Regions from separate parts of the Sporolactobacillus sp. KGMB 08714 genome, predicted to be linked through region 2. Evidence: riboswitches for the same ligand, from Rfam matches in the RefSeq annotation. Region 2 holds a riboswitch; each other region holds the start of a gene.
What was found. Region 2 has a riboswitch for S-adenosylmethionine ahead of Q6A92_RS16540 (MetQ/NlpA family ABC transporter substrate-binding protein). Riboswitches for the same ligand answer to the same signal wherever they lie in the genome.
Positions count from the first base shown of each region.

Region 1: linked by a shared signal. The riboswitch ahead of Q6A92_RS17725 (hypothetical protein) and the one ahead of Q6A92_RS16540 (MetQ/NlpA family ABC transporter substrate-binding protein) in region 2 are both predicted to bind S-adenosylmethionine.
Region 3: linked by a shared signal. The riboswitch ahead of Q6A92_RS14490 (M20/M25/M40 family metallo-hydrolase) and the one ahead of Q6A92_RS16540 (MetQ/NlpA family ABC transporter substrate-binding protein) in region 2 are both predicted to bind S-adenosylmethionine.
Region 4: linked by a shared signal. The riboswitch ahead of Q6A92_RS02860 (vitamin B12 independent methionine synthase) and the one ahead of Q6A92_RS16540 (MetQ/NlpA family ABC transporter substrate-binding protein) in region 2 are both predicted to bind S-adenosylmethionine.

Region 1 covers NZ_JAUUBW010000056.1:75,577-79,865, forward strand. The annotation lists gene Q6A92_RS17715 (YjcZ family sporulation protein) at 87-218, shown strand; gene Q6A92_RS17720 (hypothetical protein) at 943-1,167, opposite strand; gene Q6A92_RS17725 (hypothetical protein) at 1,418-1,759, opposite strand; SAM riboswitch class I at 1,771-1,870, opposite strand; SAM riboswitch class I at 1,944-2,048, opposite strand; gene Q6A92_RS17730 (LysR family transcriptional regulator) at 2,154-2,429, opposite strand; gene Q6A92_RS17735 (MetQ/NlpA family ABC transporter substrate-binding protein) at 2,838-3,668, opposite strand; gene Q6A92_RS17740 (methionine ABC transporter permease) at 3,730-4,289, opposite strand, start outside.
Region 2 covers NZ_JAUUBW010000045.1:59,310-63,598, forward strand. The annotation lists gene Q6A92_RS16530 (hypothetical protein) at 1-189, shown strand, start outside; gene galE (UDP-glucose 4-epimerase GalE) at 301-1,302, shown strand; SAM riboswitch class I at 1,453-1,566, shown strand; gene Q6A92_RS16540 (MetQ/NlpA family ABC transporter substrate-binding protein) at 1,689-2,507, shown strand; gene Q6A92_RS16545 (methionine ABC transporter ATP-binding protein) at 2,520-3,533, shown strand; gene Q6A92_RS16550 (methionine ABC transporter permease) at 3,535-4,197, shown strand; gene Q6A92_RS16555 (hypothetical protein) at 4,194-4,289, opposite strand, start outside.
Region 3 covers NZ_JAUUBW010000034.1:73,244-77,532, forward strand. The annotation lists gene Q6A92_RS14485 (MMPL family transporter) at 1-745, shown strand, start outside; SAM riboswitch class I at 1,101-1,212, shown strand; gene Q6A92_RS14490 (M20/M25/M40 family metallo-hydrolase) at 1,408-2,769, shown strand; gene Q6A92_RS14495 (peptide ABC transporter substrate-binding protein) at 3,713-4,289, shown strand, end outside.
Region 4 covers NZ_JAUUBW010000004.1:52,795-57,083, forward strand. The annotation lists gene Q6A92_RS02850 (amidohydrolase) at 1-559, shown strand, start outside; SAM riboswitch class I at 988-1,100, shown strand; gene Q6A92_RS02855 (hypothetical protein) at 1,154-1,402, opposite strand; gene Q6A92_RS02860 (vitamin B12 independent methionine synthase) at 1,492-2,622, shown strand; gene Q6A92_RS02865 (glutamate synthase subunit beta) at 3,952-4,289, opposite strand, start outside.

The DNA of each region.
Region 1 (4,289 bases), on a different contig from region 2:
CACTTGATCCCTTAATTAGGTTTTTTTATCTATCCATTTGTCCCCTTCATGATCGCTTGTCCGCTCATATAGTATATTACCACGTGATAAGGAGGTGCTTCGCTTTGGGATATGACGGCGGATATTGCGGCGGCGGGTACAATCCCGTCAGCAGCTTTGCTCTGATTGTTGTTCTGTTTATTCTGTTGATTATCGTCGGCGCTGCTTTCGTTTATTGATCAGGTGACGCCGTATCCGGATCCATAACCCATGTATGCATCACCCCTCCAAAAGGGTACCCCCGTGAGGTGCCCTTTTGAACTTTCAAAACGGCTTGTAAGAGGCCGGAATATAATCAGGCACGCAAGGAATGTTGCAAAGCTTTAGCTTGGACTGCTTCGCCGGTCTGTATGAAAATGTAAGCTGATTAATCTTGCCGCGGTTAATTGTTTGTCTATTATAAAGATTCATTGTCTTTCCATACATATTGTATGTGCCGCCATTTTAATAGAGGGGGATGCTTTGCGTGTTTAAATACATTTTATGCTATCTATTGAAATAAACACATACCGATTATCTGGCCTTTTTTGCCCAAGGCATAGAGAAAATGCCTTCTTTTGAGCAGGGAGGTTCAAAGAGAATAAAATAAAAATTTTTATTTTAAAGCACATGATGATCTTACCGGAGATGCAATAAAATACATCGTACTTGCTTCAGAAGAAGATCCGTTCGCGCCATTGGTTGGCAGTTGGATGTGTTAAAAACACATCGAACGAAGCAGAAAGACTGTCCGCATCGAGGATGAATCGATCAAAAAGGTCTATCTGCGTGTGAAAAAGCGAGAAAAAAAGAAGCCTCTCATAAGTTCAGGTGAACAGATGAGAAGCGTTGATTTATATATTTCGACACACAGTCGGTACATAGTCTTGCCTAATCCTCTGAACCCCCTTGATAGATAAGAGGTTAATTCATTTTCCCCATCATGTCCATCATTGAGGACATCATTTCATCACATTTGTGCATACAGCTCATCATATCATCCTTGTTCATCATCATGTCCTTGCCCGACATTCGTTCCATCATCATATGCATGTACTTCATCTGAGTCATCATTTTTTCCATTTCCATCATCATCATCATATCCATCGGCATCATCATTGATTGGTTCATCATATCTGTTTTTTCCATTGTAAATTCCTCCAAATGTGATAGTTGCGGAAGAAAAGCACGTTTTACCCTTTCGATGATGCCTCTCTCCACAACCTAAATTTACCATGAAAAATGGACACAATCAAAGCAAATCTGCAGTTTGAAAAAAATTGAAACACTAATAGGACGTGAAAAGCAGTATTCACGCCTTTTTTTCATAACTGATTCATAAAAAAATTCTATCTATCAACCAACAAAACTGCGCCGCCAAGCATTTCAACCTGTCATTTCAGCCGAAAATTTGTTGATTCCGACAGTTCAGTTGATCAATCTTGCGTCCCAGATCCAGCCTTTTCTGCTTCAATCTGAAAAGCTCTTTTGTAAATTGATCGGAGACTTTCCTCACATCGCAGCCGTGCAGACGATACAATTCAAGAATCCGGCGATTTACTTTACGATACTGTTGTTTCAGATTCTTTTCCTTCTGTCCGGCCGGCCCAAGCCTGCTCCTTTGAAGTTCGGCCAATTTAGCCTTAATTTCATCCTGCCATTTTTTATCGTGAAGTTCGCCGGCATAAAGAAACAAGTCCAGATAATTATCGACACAGGCATAATCCGCGTGATTCAACACTTCTACATCCCTTCTTATCTTCATTAATCGTCCGGAATTAGCACAGCGCTCTGAAAAGAGTCCGTTGCTGAGGTTTCACGGGGCCGGTCCCTCCGCCTCTCTTGATAAGAATGATGGCAGTTAAAAAATAAAAACGATTATTTTTTCCTTTATAAGAAAAATAACCGCTTCAGTCGTTTTATTTTTCTTATCTGCCAGATTAGATCTGCTGGAATTAACACCGTACACAATTTTATGTGCTGGTTGTCGGGTTTCATCGGGCCAGTCCCTCCGCCTCTCTTGATAAGAATTATTTAATTGACTATATTCTATCTTAAACCGTTCCTTGTGTCAATAACATTTTTTTAAAACTCTATCCATGGATTGAGCTGCCTCATTTCCGACCGCGGACCTGTCAGTCTTTCTTTGTATCTCCATTTTCCAGCTTCGATAAGGCTTTTTTATAAGTACCCACCATACGTTTGGCATAAGGGATCAGAATCTCTCCCTGTTCCGACAATTTGACACCGCGCCCGTTCTTTACAAAGAGCTCCGCGTTCAATTCTCTCTCCAGAGCCTGGATACGGGAAGAGATCGACGGCTGTGATAAAAAGAGTTTTTCCGCCGCCAGATGGAAACTGTGATATTTGACAACGGCAAGGAAGGCGTCCAGTTGATCAATCGTCATCATTCAGTCACTTTCCTTTAGAAGCATCTTATATGTGGGCAATCCAATTGCGGAGGCATAGATTCATAGATCGTTGTCTTTTCAATAAAGCAGCACTTTCAATCAAAAATTTTGGAGGAACCCTTTTTCATGCTCTTTCAATAAAAGCGATTTAATCATACACTTTTCTCCGAGCCTCGCGGAAAACAGCTCTCTCGAATCTCTGATCAGGCTTATCATTGCTACGAGCTTACGCCCTATCGTACAATCTGTCAATCATTATTCCTATTATTTATATATGATTTATCTGAATATGACTTTTGCAATTGTAAAACGATCCTATGTAAAAATCCGCTCCCGATTTTTCAGACCGGAAACGGATCCTTTTGTGTCGTGCCTATTCCATTAAAATCATTTGCCGGTCGCTTCAATTCAATCGGAGACCGGAAGAATGGCTCCCTTATACTTCGTGTTGATAAAATCCTGAATCGTTTTCGAATGAAGCACCTTTACAAGTTCCTTAATTGCTTTCTTGTTCTGATCGCCCTTTCGAACGGCAATGACGTTGGCATAAGGCGATTGCGATCCTTCAAGAATAAGCGCGTCCTTTTTCGGATTCAGATTCGCCTGCAGCGCATAATTGGTATTGATCGCAAACAGGTCGGCCGCGTTATTTTGATAAGCCTTAGGCAGCAGCGCAGGATCGATCGGCTGCAGGAATTTTAAATGCTTGATATTGTCGATATCATTGAGTGTCGCTGTCACCTTATCAACGCCCGATTTGATTTTCACGAGCCCCTTTGACTCAAGCAGCATCAGGATGCGGCCCTGTTCCGCTTTATTGTTGCTTATCTGGACGGTCGCTCCGTCCTTTATGTCGCTGACATTCTTATATTTCTTTGAATAAATGCCGAAGGGTTCGATGTGTATTTTACCGACACTCACGAGATCTGTATGATTCTGCTTATTATATAAGTTCAAGAAAGGAATATGCTGAAAATAGTTTGCGTCGATTTGCTTCGAAGCGAGCGCCTTGTTCGGAAGGACATAATCCTGGAACACTTTGACTTCCAGATTGATCCCTTCTTTCTTAAGAATAGGCGCTGCTTTTTTCAGGATCTCGGCGTGCGGAACCGGCGAAGCGCCGACAACCAAAGTTACCGGCTTCTGAGTGCTTGATCCGCTCCCGCTGCTCTTCCCGCAGGCGGCCATCACAAAAACAACAGCTAAAATCAGTGATACGACAAGTATTTTCCTCTTCATAGTCAATCCCCCCGTTAAGTTATGCTGATCGGATCGGAACCCGTCTCAGTCTGTCTATCTATTATCTTTTATCCACGTGGCGTACGATAATATCGCCGATAATCTGGACAATAAAAACAATGACCAGAACAAATATTGTTGCAACAAAAGTCACATCATTATTGTTTGCTTCAAATCCGTCATTATAAGCCATTGTGCCGAGCCCGCCGGCTCCGACAACTCCGGCTATTGCCGTATTGCCGACCAGAGCGATCAGCGTGACCGTCATGCCCGAAATAATCGACGGCATCGACTCGGGAAGCAGGACTTTCCAAATAATTTGCATCCTGCTCGCTCCCATGGATTGCGATGCTTCGATCACTCCCTTGTCCACTTCACGCAGACCAATTTCAACGAGCCGGGCGAAAAACGGAGACGCTCCGATGATAATGGACGGCAGTGCGGCGGAAGAACCGATCATCGTGCCGATAATCAGGACGGTGAGCGGGATAAGCAGAATGATCAGAATGATAAACGGAATGGCACGAAAGATATTGACAAAGGATGACGTGATCCGATAGACGATCGCATTTTCGTACAGGCCCCCCTTTGCAGTTAAAAAGAGGACAAGTCCCAGAATAA
Region 2 (4,289 bases):
GGGCAGGGCAGGATTGTCCGGCTGGAAATTCAGACGCCGGTCTCCTCCTTTATAAAGCAAACACTGATGAAGGTTCTGAAGCTGGGAGAAAAGAGTGTCTTCCTGTCTGCGAGCCCGCTCGATCTCAGCTGTTTAACGGCGATCGGCAGCTATATGGATGAGCAGCGCCCGCCGCTGATCTGTCCCTGATCAGCCGCCGGCCTGCGGCGGCCGCACTTGTCAAAATCAGCCGGATGATGGACAATGATGGTGTCTGCAAGATGAAAAAATACGATCCATCCGCTGGGAAGGAGTCTGGCAATGTCTATTTTAGTATTGGGCGGTGCGGGTTATATCGGCTCGCACGCCGTCTATCAGCTGATTGATGCAGGAACCGACGTCGTCGTTGTCGACAGCCTGCAGACCGGGCACAGAGAAGCGCTGCATCCGGATGCCAAATTTTATCAGGGCGATATCCGTGACAAAAGGTTCCTCGATTCGGTTTTTAAAAAGGAAAAAATTGAAGGTGTCATCCATTTCGCCGCCAATTCTCTGGTCGGCGAGTCGGTTGAAAAACCGCTGAAGTATTTCAATAATAACGTCTACGGCATGCAGATTCTGCTTGAAGTGATGCAGGAAAACGATGTCAGACATATTGTCTTCTCGTCGACGGCGGCAACTTACGGCGAGCCGGAACAGGTGCCGATTACCGAAACGATGCCGACTCGGCCGACCAATCCGTACGGAGAAACGAAGCTGACGATGGAAAAAATGATGAAATGGTGCGACCGTGCCTACGGCATGCGTTTTGTCGCCTTGCGCTATTTCAACGTGGCCGGAGCGAGCAAAACGGGCAAGATCGGTGAAGACCACCACCCGGAGACCCATCTGATACCGATTGTGCTGCAGACGGCGGCCGGCGAGCGCGACAGGATTCTGATTTTCGGCGATGATTATCCGACAAAGGACGGCACATGCATCCGCGATTATGTGCACATTGAGGACCTGATTGCCGCCCATCGCCTGGCGCTCGCCTACCTGCTGAAAGGCGGGCAAAGCGATGTTTTCAATCTCGGATCGAGTGAAGGCTTCTCTGTGAAAGAAATTATCGAAGCGGCGCGCCGGGTAACCGGCAGGGCCATACCGGCGGAAATAGCGCCGCGCCGCGCCGGCGATCCAAGCACGCTGATCGCTTCTTCAGACAAGGCGAAGAAGATCCTCGGCTGGAAGCCTGAACACACGAGTATCCCGGAAATTCTGGCTGACGCCTGGTCCTGGCACAGCAGCCATCCGAAGGGCTATGCTTCAGTGAAAGCAAACTGATGCATCGTTTTTTATCCATCGGAATCGGCTGCCCGGCCGTCAGGAGCCGCTCGTTTAGACAGGAAAATTTTAATCTTCAGGCATTATCGACAATTTTTTGACATCGTCCTGATTTCGAGGTAAAATCAAATCATTGGCCAATTGAATACATTCTTATCCAGAGCGGCGGAGGGACTGGCCCGATGAAGCCCGGCAACCTAATTGTTATGTTAATTCAGGTGCCAATTCCTGCAGAATCCTTTTTCGGATTTTGAAAGATAAGAGAAGATCGGATCGATAAAGCTTCTCTTAACAGAGAAGCTTTTTTATTGCCGAATTTCTCTGGAAGGAAGTATTTGAAGGCTGGCAATTATAGTTATCATGTAAAAATACAGGGGGAAAACGGTTTGAAAAAGTTTACAGGAGTTTTGTCGGCTGTCCTGATTGTTTCTTTGATTTTTGTGCTGACCGCGTGCGGCAGCAGTTCTGCGAGCGGATTGAGCACGAAGGAAATCACGGTCGGAGTAACCGGCGGCCCGCACCAGCAGATCATGGAAGAAGTGGCCAAACTGGCAAAGAAAGACGGGCTCACGATTCATCTGAAAGTTTTCAATGATTACAACACGCCGAATACGGCACTGAACGATAAGGAACTGGATGCAAACAGTTATCAGACAATGCCCTTTCTAAAGGACCAGATTTCAAATAAAGGGTATAAAATCACAGATGCATTTAAAACGGTTGCTTTCCCGATGGGTATCTATTCCAAGAAGATTAAAAATTTAAAGGATCTTAAAAACGGAGACAAAATCGCCGTACCGAACGATCCGGCCAACGAACTTCGTGCGCTGCAGCTGTTTGAGAAAGCCGGCGTGATTAAGCTGAAGAAAGGGGCGGGCATCACGTCGACAAAAAGAGACGTCATCAGCAATCCGAAAAATCTGCAGATCGTTGAACTGGATGCCGCCCAGCTTCCGGCACAGCTCAATGAAGTAACCGCTGCGGCAATCAACACGAATTTTGCGATGGGCGCCGGCCTGACGGTTTTAAAAGATTCCATCTTCCACGAACCGCTCGTTAATAATCCATATGCCAACTATTTTGTCGTTCGTACAGATAACAAGAATGATAAAGTCGTGAAACAGGTAGAAAAATACTATCAATCTGCCGAAGTCAAGGCATATATTCAGAAAACGTTCGGCGGTTCCGTTGTTCCTGCATGGTAAGGAGGAAACATTTTGATCAAGCTGGAGCATGTGTCAAAGACGTTTAAAGTGGGTAAGAATAAAATTGAAGCTTTGAAAGACGTATCCGTGGAGATTAATAAAGGCGAGATATTCGGCGTGATCGGTTACAGCGGGGCCGGGAAAAGTACATTGATCCGCTGCGTGAACCTGCTTGAAAGGCCGACCGCAGGGAAAATCTTTGTCGACGATGTGGATGTCCTTTCTCTCGGCAGGAAGGATCTGCAGAAGCTGCGCCGGAAAATAGGCATGATCTTTCAGGGCTACAATCTGCTGGCGACGGCCGATGTTTATGACAATGTCGCGATTCCGCTTAAATTGGAAGGCGTTCCCAAAGAAAAAATTAAGCAGAGAACGGAAAAATATCTGGAAATCGTCGGCCTGAGCGATCGAAGCAAGGCTTTCCCGAGCCAGCTTTCAGGAGGACAGAAACAGCGTGTGGCGATCGCCCGCGCTCTGGCCCATGAGCCGGAAGTGCTGCTCAGCGATGAAGCGACGAGTGCGCTTGATCCGAATACAACGGATTCGATCCTTGAACTTCTGCTCAGGGTCAACAAAGAACTCGGCATTACAATCTTTCTGATTACCCATGAGCTCAATGTGATCCAGCGTATCTGCGACCGGGTCGCCGTCATGGAGAAGGGGCGAATCGTTGAAACGGGATCGGTGGTCGACATATTCGCCCGGCCGAAAGAAGCGATGACCAAACAATTTGTCCGCAGCGAATCGCGGTTCGGCATTCCTGCGAAACTGCTGCAAGATTTGCTTGCTTCCGGTCAATTAGTCAATCTGACTTTTCTGGGCGAATCGGCCAAGGATCCGTCTCTTGCGACGCTTGCCAGACGGTTTGATGTCCTGCCGAGCATTATTGCCGGCGGCATCGATCAATTGAAGGATCAGTCGATCGGCAGTCTTCTGGTGCATCTCAAAGGAGAGCCGGAGCAGATTGAAGCCGCAGTTCGTTTTTTGCAGGACGAAGGGATTATTGTGGAAGAGGTGAACGACTGACATGGCGGACTTTTTGAATCAATGGGGCGGCGCGATCTGGCAGGGATTTATCGAGACGATGCAGATGACCGTGATTTCTCTGCTTATTTCCATTCTTATCGGCATTCCGCTCGGTGTCTTTCTGGTGCTGACACGTAAGGGAGGCCAGGCAGAGAATCTGTCTGTCTACACATTTCTCAATGCGTTTATTAATGTGATCCGGTCGATTCCCTTCATCATTCTGTTATTTTTTATTCTTCCGTTTACAAAGCTGGTCGCCGGAACGACGATCGGCGTCCGCGGGGTCATTGTCCCCTTGGTCGTTGCCTGTGCGCCGTACATAGCACGTCTGATAGAATCGGCCATGCTTGAAGTTGACCGGGGGATTATTGAGGCATACCAGTCAATGGGCATTTCGACAACGAAAATTATCTGGAACGTGGTTATTCGCGAAGCACGTTCTTCGATTATTCTCGGCCTGACGATCGCGACAATCGGACTGATCGGCGAAACGGCGATGGCCGGTTTTGTCGGAGCGGGCGGCCTTGGCGATCTCGCTTATCAGTTCGGCTATGTCCGTTTTCAGCCGGACGTGATGTATGCCGTGATCATTATCCTGATTGTCATCGTCCAGATTATCCAGTCGGCCGGCAATGTGGTTGCAAGGAGACTGAAGAAAAACTAAAATATAAAACCTTCCGAAACAGGCAGCCGGTCCGCAGAAAAAAAGCGGACCGGCTGTTTTTCTGATGAACGAATGAAATGTTTGCATAGCAG
Region 3 (4,289 bases), on a different contig from region 2:
AACCAAGATTCAGGTGAAGATGAAGGATGATCCTTACTCAAATGAAGGCATCGCTCATTTCAAACAATTGAAAGACGAACTTCCCTCTGTTCTGAAAGGGACAAAGTTGGAGAATGCCCGCATCGGCATCAGCGGGACGGCCAGCTTTAACAATGATTTGAGGCAGCTTTCGAGTTCCGACTATCAAAGGGCTGTCACTTATGTCATTATCGGCGTCTTTATTGCCCTTACTATCGTCTTACGTTCGTTCAGCATGCCGATTTACCTGATGGCTTCGCTGCTGCTGACTTATTTTTCATCGATGGGGTTCGCAGAGCTGATTTTTACCAGACTGGGTCACTACGCCGGTTTAACATGGGAGACGCAATTTTTCGGCTTTATTGTCCTTATCTCCTTAGGAATTGACTACTCGATTTTTGTCATGACACGATTCAATGAATATATGAAGATGGAGATTAAAGAACGGATGCTCCTGACCCTCTGGCATATGGGCAGTGTCATTTTTTCGGCGGTTATCATCCTGAGTGGAACTTTCGCTGCCATGATGCCGTCCGGAATGCTATCGCTTGTCGAGATTTCTACTGTTGTCATTATTGGTTTGATTCTCTACGCCGTCATTATCATTCCGCTTTTTGTTCCGGTCATGGTCAAATTCTTCGGCCGTGGGAACTGGTGGCCGTTCCTGCCGAAGAAAACAGGAACAAGTGATGACGGCAAAGGAGTCCTATCCGATCAGTCGCTCTAAGTGGATCCAGCCTGCTCACGTTCAGTAAAAAAAAACACGGCGGCTTCTTTTATTTGAGATGGGAATTATCAAGAGTGCGGATAGAGTATAATTATCAGAAGAAAAGAGAGAAGGCTGTCTCCTCCCTTTTCTTTTCATTGCGTCCGCCATGGCATAGATTTTGAAGGCTTTAATTTCATTTTCGCAGAGTCGCCGAATGATGCGTCCTTTCAAGGATTTTTCTGACCGGCTATCCGGAGGTCAGAGTTAAATTGCCATTTATCATTAAAAACACATAAAAATAATATGATTTAGCATTGACAATCCAAATCGAATTTCCTATGATTAAATCAACAATTGAATGAGTGCTGAGAATTTCTTATCCAGAGCGGCGGAGGGACTTGCCCTATGAAACCCGACAACCAGCACGGACAGTAGTATCCCGTGTATGGTGTTAATTCAAGCAGATTTATCTGTAAAGATGAGAAAACAGGCGTACGAGTCGGAGATGCTTGCTGTTTTCTTTTTACAGAAAACGGCATTTTTATTTATTATTGTAATTATTTGTAAAAAGATGCAGATGTCAAATCGATTAAGGTGGGCGCTATACATAATGAAAGACCATTTTCAGACACGGCAATTGCAAACAGGCAACACAAAAAATATTAAAAGAGGGTAAAGTCATGAGTGAAAGAGATGAGATTGTTGAACGATACAAAAAATATCTGGCCGATTACATCGCATTTCCATCTGTATCGGCTCAAAATACGTCCATTAAGGAAACAGCGGATTTTCTGACCGGATTATTCAGAACGGCCGGCGGGCATTCCGAAACACTCACAGATTATAAATATCCGTTGGTGTATGCCGACTTTCAGTCAAGCGATCCGGAAAAAAACAAGACAACTCTTTTATTTTATAATCACTATGATGTTCAGCCGCCTGAGCCGCTCGATGAATGGAACTCTGATCCGTTTACATTGACTGAGACTGAAGGCAGGCTGATTGGACGCGGTGTTTCAGACTGCAAAGGTGAACTGATCGTGCGGCTCACCGCCTTGAAGATTTATGAGCACGAGCATGGAGACTTTCCCTGCCGGGTTAAGTTTTTTGTGGAAGGCGCAGAAGAAATTGCCAGTCGGAATCTGGAGGATTATTTAAAAAAATATGCCGATCTTTTCCAGGCAGACCTCGTTGTCTGGGAAGGCGGATCGAAGACGGCTGAAGGGAAACTGGAAATTACAGGCGGGAACAAGGGCATCAGCTGCTTTGACCTAGTGGCCAGAACCGGAAAAGACGATATTCATTCATCTTCAGCAGCTTACATTGAAGGACCGGGGTGGCGCCTTGCCCAGGCATTATCGACTCTGCGGGATGTTGAAACAGGAAAAATTCTGGTTGATGGATTTTATGATGACGTTGAGCAGCCGTCGCAGCGAGCCAGAGACCTCATTAACAAGATGAACCTGGATAAGAATGCGATAAAAACATTGCATGGACTGACGCGGCCCTTCTTATTTGAGAATATTAAGGAAGCTTATGCTTTTGAACCGACGATCAATATCGCCGGGCTGACCAGCGGCTATGAGGGTGAAAGCGTTAAAACGGTTCTTCCGCATACAGCCAGGGCAAAGATTGATTGCCGGCTGGTACCGCACCAGGACCCTGCCGATATTCAGGAAAAGGTGCAGAAGTACCTAATTAAACGGGGATTCACTGATGTAAAAGTAGAATACCTGATGGGAGAAAAAAGCTACCGTTCCGATCTGGACGCGCCCATTGTTCAGGATGTACTCAAGGTGGCGGCAGATGTCTATGGCGGAGCAGATCAGTTACAATTGGTGCCGACAAGTTCAGGAACGGGGCCGATGTATCTGTTTCATCATTATCTTCATGCACCCCTGATGTCCTTTGGTGTCAGCGATCCGGGTTCGGGAGCCCATTCACCGAATGAGCATATTCACTTAAGTGATTATGATAAAGGCATTGATTTTGTCACAGCCATTTTTGAAAAACTAGCCCAGAAAACTGAACCGGTTCAGTAACAACAGGAGTGGGTACCATTCACCATTTGAACAGCTTCACTATATAGGTTATACTTCTTCTCTTTTACAAGACTGTCCTTTCGGCAAGTCAGCTTTGAAGATGACAGATAAATTGGCAGAAAATAGATCCCTGTTTATCGAATGACACTCATACATTTTGCCAGATCGGGCATGTGGAAATATCGTTTTTTAATGGAGGATTTTCAGCTTGTAACACTGTTTCGGCAGAAAGCGGCGGACTTTGCTTGGTCACCTGTTCATATGATGAATCTTTCCATACTGTGAGATCGCGGATGAAAAGCAACGGGTTATGTCTATGTCATTTTGCTCGCCCACTGCACTGCATGAGCGGAATAGTAAGCGTGCTGTTTCTGTTTAACCTGGAGAGGAGCCTTTTAAGCGATCCGAAACATGGCATATGATGCGGCGTTTTGCCGGACATAAACGGGAGATTGTTAATCGGGTTAACTCGTGTCAGCGTGCCTTGCTTTGATAAATGCTGATTCGCTATTGTATTGAAAATTATTTATCGCCGATCTGTCGGAATTAATCCAAGAATTCATATGTCAATACTTATTCAACCTTTACACTTATTAACTGCCGCATCGGCATTTGAATAAAAAACCAGATTTTAATGAGAGAGGGAGAGAAAATCCATGGGAACGAATAAGCGGCTTAAGAATCCCTGTTGTTGAAATTCCGTTTTTTTATAAAGCTTCTGCACCGCATAAAAGTGCAGGAAGCATAGCGGATTTTTACACAGGGAGATCTTAAGGCTTTAATTCAAAAAGTATGCGAAAGCTCAATGTTAATTGAGTGAAGGTGCGATAACCGGCGAATATCGGCCGGATTCGCGGATCATACGCGGAAGGGACGTGTGTAGGACCGTAAATTAACAGACAGGTTTAACAGGACCGTTCAGAAAAAAGAGGGGGAAGCACTCATGAAGAAAATAGGTAAAAAAGTAAGCGCGTTTCTTGGAATCATCCTTTTGATCGTCTCATTGACAGCCTGCGGGACGAGTGCAAACAGCAGCAGTTCCTCAACGAAAAAAACGACCGGCAATCTGGCTGACAAGCAAGTGTTAAACTGGGTTGCCCTGACCGAATTGCCGACGGCAGATTCGGTAAAAGAGTATGATACCGCCAGTGCGGAACAAATTGATATTTTCGGTGAAGGTTTGTATAAAATAAATGGGAACAATGATCCCGTGCCGGCGCTTGCCGTTGGAAATCCAGTACCGGCGAATAGTGCGAAAACCTCATACACTATTAATATTAAAAAGGGCCTTAAGTGGTCGAACGGGGATCCGCTGACTGCCAAAGATTTTGTTTTTGCCTGGCGGCGCCTGTTTGATCCTAAAACGGCTGCTCAGAATGCCAGTGTTTTTTTTAACATTAAAAATGCACAGGCAATCAGTGAAGGAAAGAAGAGTACAGATCAACTGGGGGTCAAAGCACTGTCGGATACGAAGCTTCAAGTAGATCTGGAACAGCCGGATTCCTATTTTGAGGAAACGC
Region 4 (4,289 bases), on a different contig from region 2:
GAATGGCATTGACCCGATTGTCGTTGCTTCGCACATCATCACGGCACTGCAGACGATTGTCTCCCGCAATCTCTCGCCGCTCAGCAGCGTTGTAATCAGTGTGACCCGGCTTGAAGCGGGGAAAACATGGAATGTCGTTCCGCCGGCCGCTCAGTTTGAAGGTACCGTCCGCACATTCGAAGATCCTGTCCGCGATCGGATTCCGCTGAAAATGGAACATATAATTAAGAACATCGCTTCCGGTCTCGGTGCGAAAGGCACGCTCCATTACAGACGAATCGAACCGGCTACAGTCAACGACGAGAAGCTCGCCGGCTGGTCGCGCCCGATCGCAGAAGCTTCCGGATTGAAGGTGATTACACCGGACCCGTCGTTTGCCGGTGAAGACTTTGCCGAATACCGCCGGAAAATCCCCGGCGTCTTCTTCTTTATGGGCGTGTCCGGAAATTCCGGACTCCATCATCCGGATCTGATCATTGATGAAAAAGCCATTCTCCCGAGCGCAAAATTTTTTGCTAATCTTGCCGTTTCCATGCTGAAAAAAGTCGGCAATCTATAAAAAAGCAAAGCCAGAAGGCCATATTTAAAATTTTTGAGAAAGTCAGCCGAGGAGATAAAATACGATTCTGAAAAACCCATTTTCTTTCGCGATCGGGGTCCTGAAGATTCACCGCCGGCCAAGACCAGTCCCCTGCCCGGATGATCCAACCTTGCCGATAATCGTAATAATATAGATTTGCCGTCATCCCAAAAACGGATCGCCATGGGCCGATCCGTTTCAAAATAGAAAGCCGGATTAATTCTATATTCTGATAAACATCCGAAAAAATATCAGGCTGCAGGAGAAATGAGGAAGGCTCCACGCCATTTAATTGCAGCGCTTCTCGATTAAGTAAGATCGGATGTTTTAAATCTTCAAAAAAAAGCTTGAAAAAAACGTCCGTTTGTCGTACACTCATAAACAACCGAATAAATGGATCATTTATTTTCTTATCAAGAGAAGTCGAGGGACTGGCCCGATGACACTTCAGCAACCGTCGTAATATAAGCGACAAGGTGCTAATCCCAGCAGCTGCAGCCAAGCGGCTGAGGGATAAGAAGAGACCTGAGCATACAGCCTTCTTCTTCCCGGAGAAGGCTTTTTATTTTGCAATCAGGCAAAATGGCGCTTATTCAGTAGTACAGGCAGCGGACTTTCAGGCGGGTGCTGCTTGTACAGAGCCTCGAAAACCTGACGCGGGTCCTTCAGGACAGGCAGGAGAAGCGGGCAGCCGCGCGTAGGGACGGCCGGATGCCGCTGCGATCCTTCGCAACGGCCCCGATGCGCCTGATCGCTTCCTGCCAAATCCGCCGAAAAGCCGGTAATCGGCAGCAAACCGCTTTTTTTCGGATCCGGAGCCACGGGCACCGATCCGCAGCGGCCAGTGGAAAAAATCATCAACTTGGCAACTATGTTTCATTCATAGAAAAACACTTTTAGGGGGAAAAGAAATGACCGTTATCACAGCCAAAAAAGCACCTTTCAGATTCGACCAGGTAGGAAGCCTGCTAAGACCGGCGGCATTAAAATCCGCACGGGAAAAATTTGCGTCAGGAGAGATTAATCGGGCAGCATTGACCGAAACAGAAAATGAAGAGATTAGAAACATCGTGAACAGGCAAATCGATCTGGGACTGAAAGCCGTTACGGACGGCGAATTTCGCCGCAGCTGGTGGCATCTGGATTTTCTTGCCGGACTGAACGGCGTCGAGACGTACTCACAGAACAAAAGCTACAAGTTTAAAGGCGCTAAAACACGCGACACCAATGTCCGTTTTATCGACAAAGTTTCATATAATCCCGATCACCCGTTTTTTGCCGCCTTCAGCTTTCTGAAAAGCATCGTTCCGGAAGGAATCCTCGCAAAGCAGACAATCCCCAGCCCGACGCTCTATTTCCGCGATCATCGCGATGATGAGGCAGTCAATTTTTATCATTCCCGCGCAGACTTTCTGAACGATCTGGCAGCCGCATACCGGGAGACAATCCAACATTTTTACGATTTGGGCTGTCGTTATTTACAGCTTGACGATACAACCTGGGCTTTTCTGATCAACCAGATCATCCGTGCGAAAGATGCTGGTGAGAAAGCGAAATATGAACAATTGTCAGAGGACGCCGTGACCGTGATCAACGAGGCGCTGAAAGGCCGGCCGGAAGATCTGACGATTACCACCCATATCTGCCGCGGCAACTTCCGCTCGACCTTCTTGTTCTCGGGCGGTTACGGTCCTGTGGCAGAATATCTGTCCCGGCTTCATGTCGACGGTTACTTTCTGGAATACGATAATGAACGTTCCGGAGACTTTTCACCGCTCAGGGAAATTTTTGCCGGGAAATCGGGCAAGAAAATAGTGCTGGGCCTCGTCACTTCAAAATTTCCGGAACTTGAATCTGAGGCGCTGCTGAAAAAGCGCATTAAGGAAGCAACAGAATATGTCCCGCTGGACAATCTCTGTCTGTCGACACAATGCGGTTTTGCCTCGACTGAAGAGGGAAATCAATTAACCGAAGCACAGCAGTGGGCCAAGTTAAAGCTGGTCGTCGATACCGCAAAGAACGTCTGGGCGGAAGCAGATTGACTCATTTGCCGTCACTAACAAAAGCCTGATCGAACCCTTTTCGTTTATAGAAACAGCATTTTTCAACATAAATTTTTATTTGCAAAAAAATTGATCACTGAACAAACAAGTCCTTTACCGAGAGCGAATGTTGATGCGCAACAGTACCGGACTATGCATCAAATCGATCAAAATAAAATGATAGGAATAAAATAAAGAGATGGAAGAATATAAAATGGAGGAATTTCTAGTCGTGTTGACTTCAGCCGGGTTCAATTTGAATTTCGGCGCGACTCTGGCCCGATTCGGCGCAACATTTTGGCGATTCGGTGCGACCTAGACCTGTTTCGGTGCGACTGCCCAGATTCGGCGCGACTCTGGCCTGATTCGGTGCGACTTACTGAAGATTTGGTGCGACATTCCAGTGATTCGGTGCAACATTTTGGCGATTCGGTGCGACCTAGACCTGTTTCGGTGCGACTGCCCAGATTCGGCGCAACTCTGGCCTGATTCGGTGCGACTTACTGAAGATTTGGTGCGACATTCCAGTGATTCGGTGCGACCTAGACCTGTTTCGGTGCGACTCTGGCCTGATTCGGTGCGACTGCCCGGCGTTTCGGCATGGGTGCGCAGATTCTTTTTATCGCGTGGCAGCTCATTTTTATGACAGGAGACTTTTTTCATCAAATCTGTGCACCGGTCATGGAATGACTGCTTATTTTAATGAAAGACTGCTGATTCGTGCCTTTACGCGTACACATTTTCATTCGTCAATGTCAATCCATCCGATAACAGATGATCTGAAAATCAGAGAAAGGGAACCAATCACGCGCCGTTAAATCATTCAGACGGAAGTCTTATAACCGGTATGTACACGCTCAGATGCGGCGGGCCCATTTTCGAGTTCCGGCGCGAATGAGCGTTTTGTTTTCCGGATTATTCAGGTCACGGCAGAGGCCGGACATCAGCCCGCGGCCTTTGCTGCAGGGCCTCACCCCCGATGAACAACGCCGGCTGCCGATCGTGCAGGAAATAATATTAAAAATAAAAAAGGAGCAATCATGCCCCTCACCTGAAGATTATTTCATTTCATAGAAATATATCGGCGCCGGCAGAAAATATCGTCCTTCTGAAAAATCTCTCTGCTCAGCCGGATTGATCACTGTCCGCAAACTATATGAACGCTCAGCCGAATCCTATTGCCGTCCGCTAGATATATATTCCGGGCATAGAAAGCATCCTCCGCTCAAAGTTTATCGCTCCGGGCCGCAGGGATCAAGACTCTTGCCGGTGCATCTTCACAGATTCGGCCGCGCGCCTCCCCAGCTCGTTTTTGCAAAGTGCTTCATGTTATTTAAACAGGCTTTTAAGCAGAGATTGTTTATCGTCCAGATAAAGATCGACGGCAGCCGCGGCTTTTCTTCCTTCTTCTATCGCCCAGACAATCAATGTCGCGCCCCTGCGCGCATCCCCTGCCGCAAAAATTCCTTCCCGGCTTGTCTGATAGTTGTGTTCGTCGGCGAGAATGACGCGTCCGGACGGGTCCCGTTGAATCTCAAAATCATCAAAGAGCCGATCTTCGGCTCCGCGAAAACCGATTGCGATCAGGACAAGATCCGCGTCCCACTTCTTCTGCTCCCTGCCGTCTCTGTTCTTTTTAAACGAACCTGTCGTGAGTCCCGTTACAT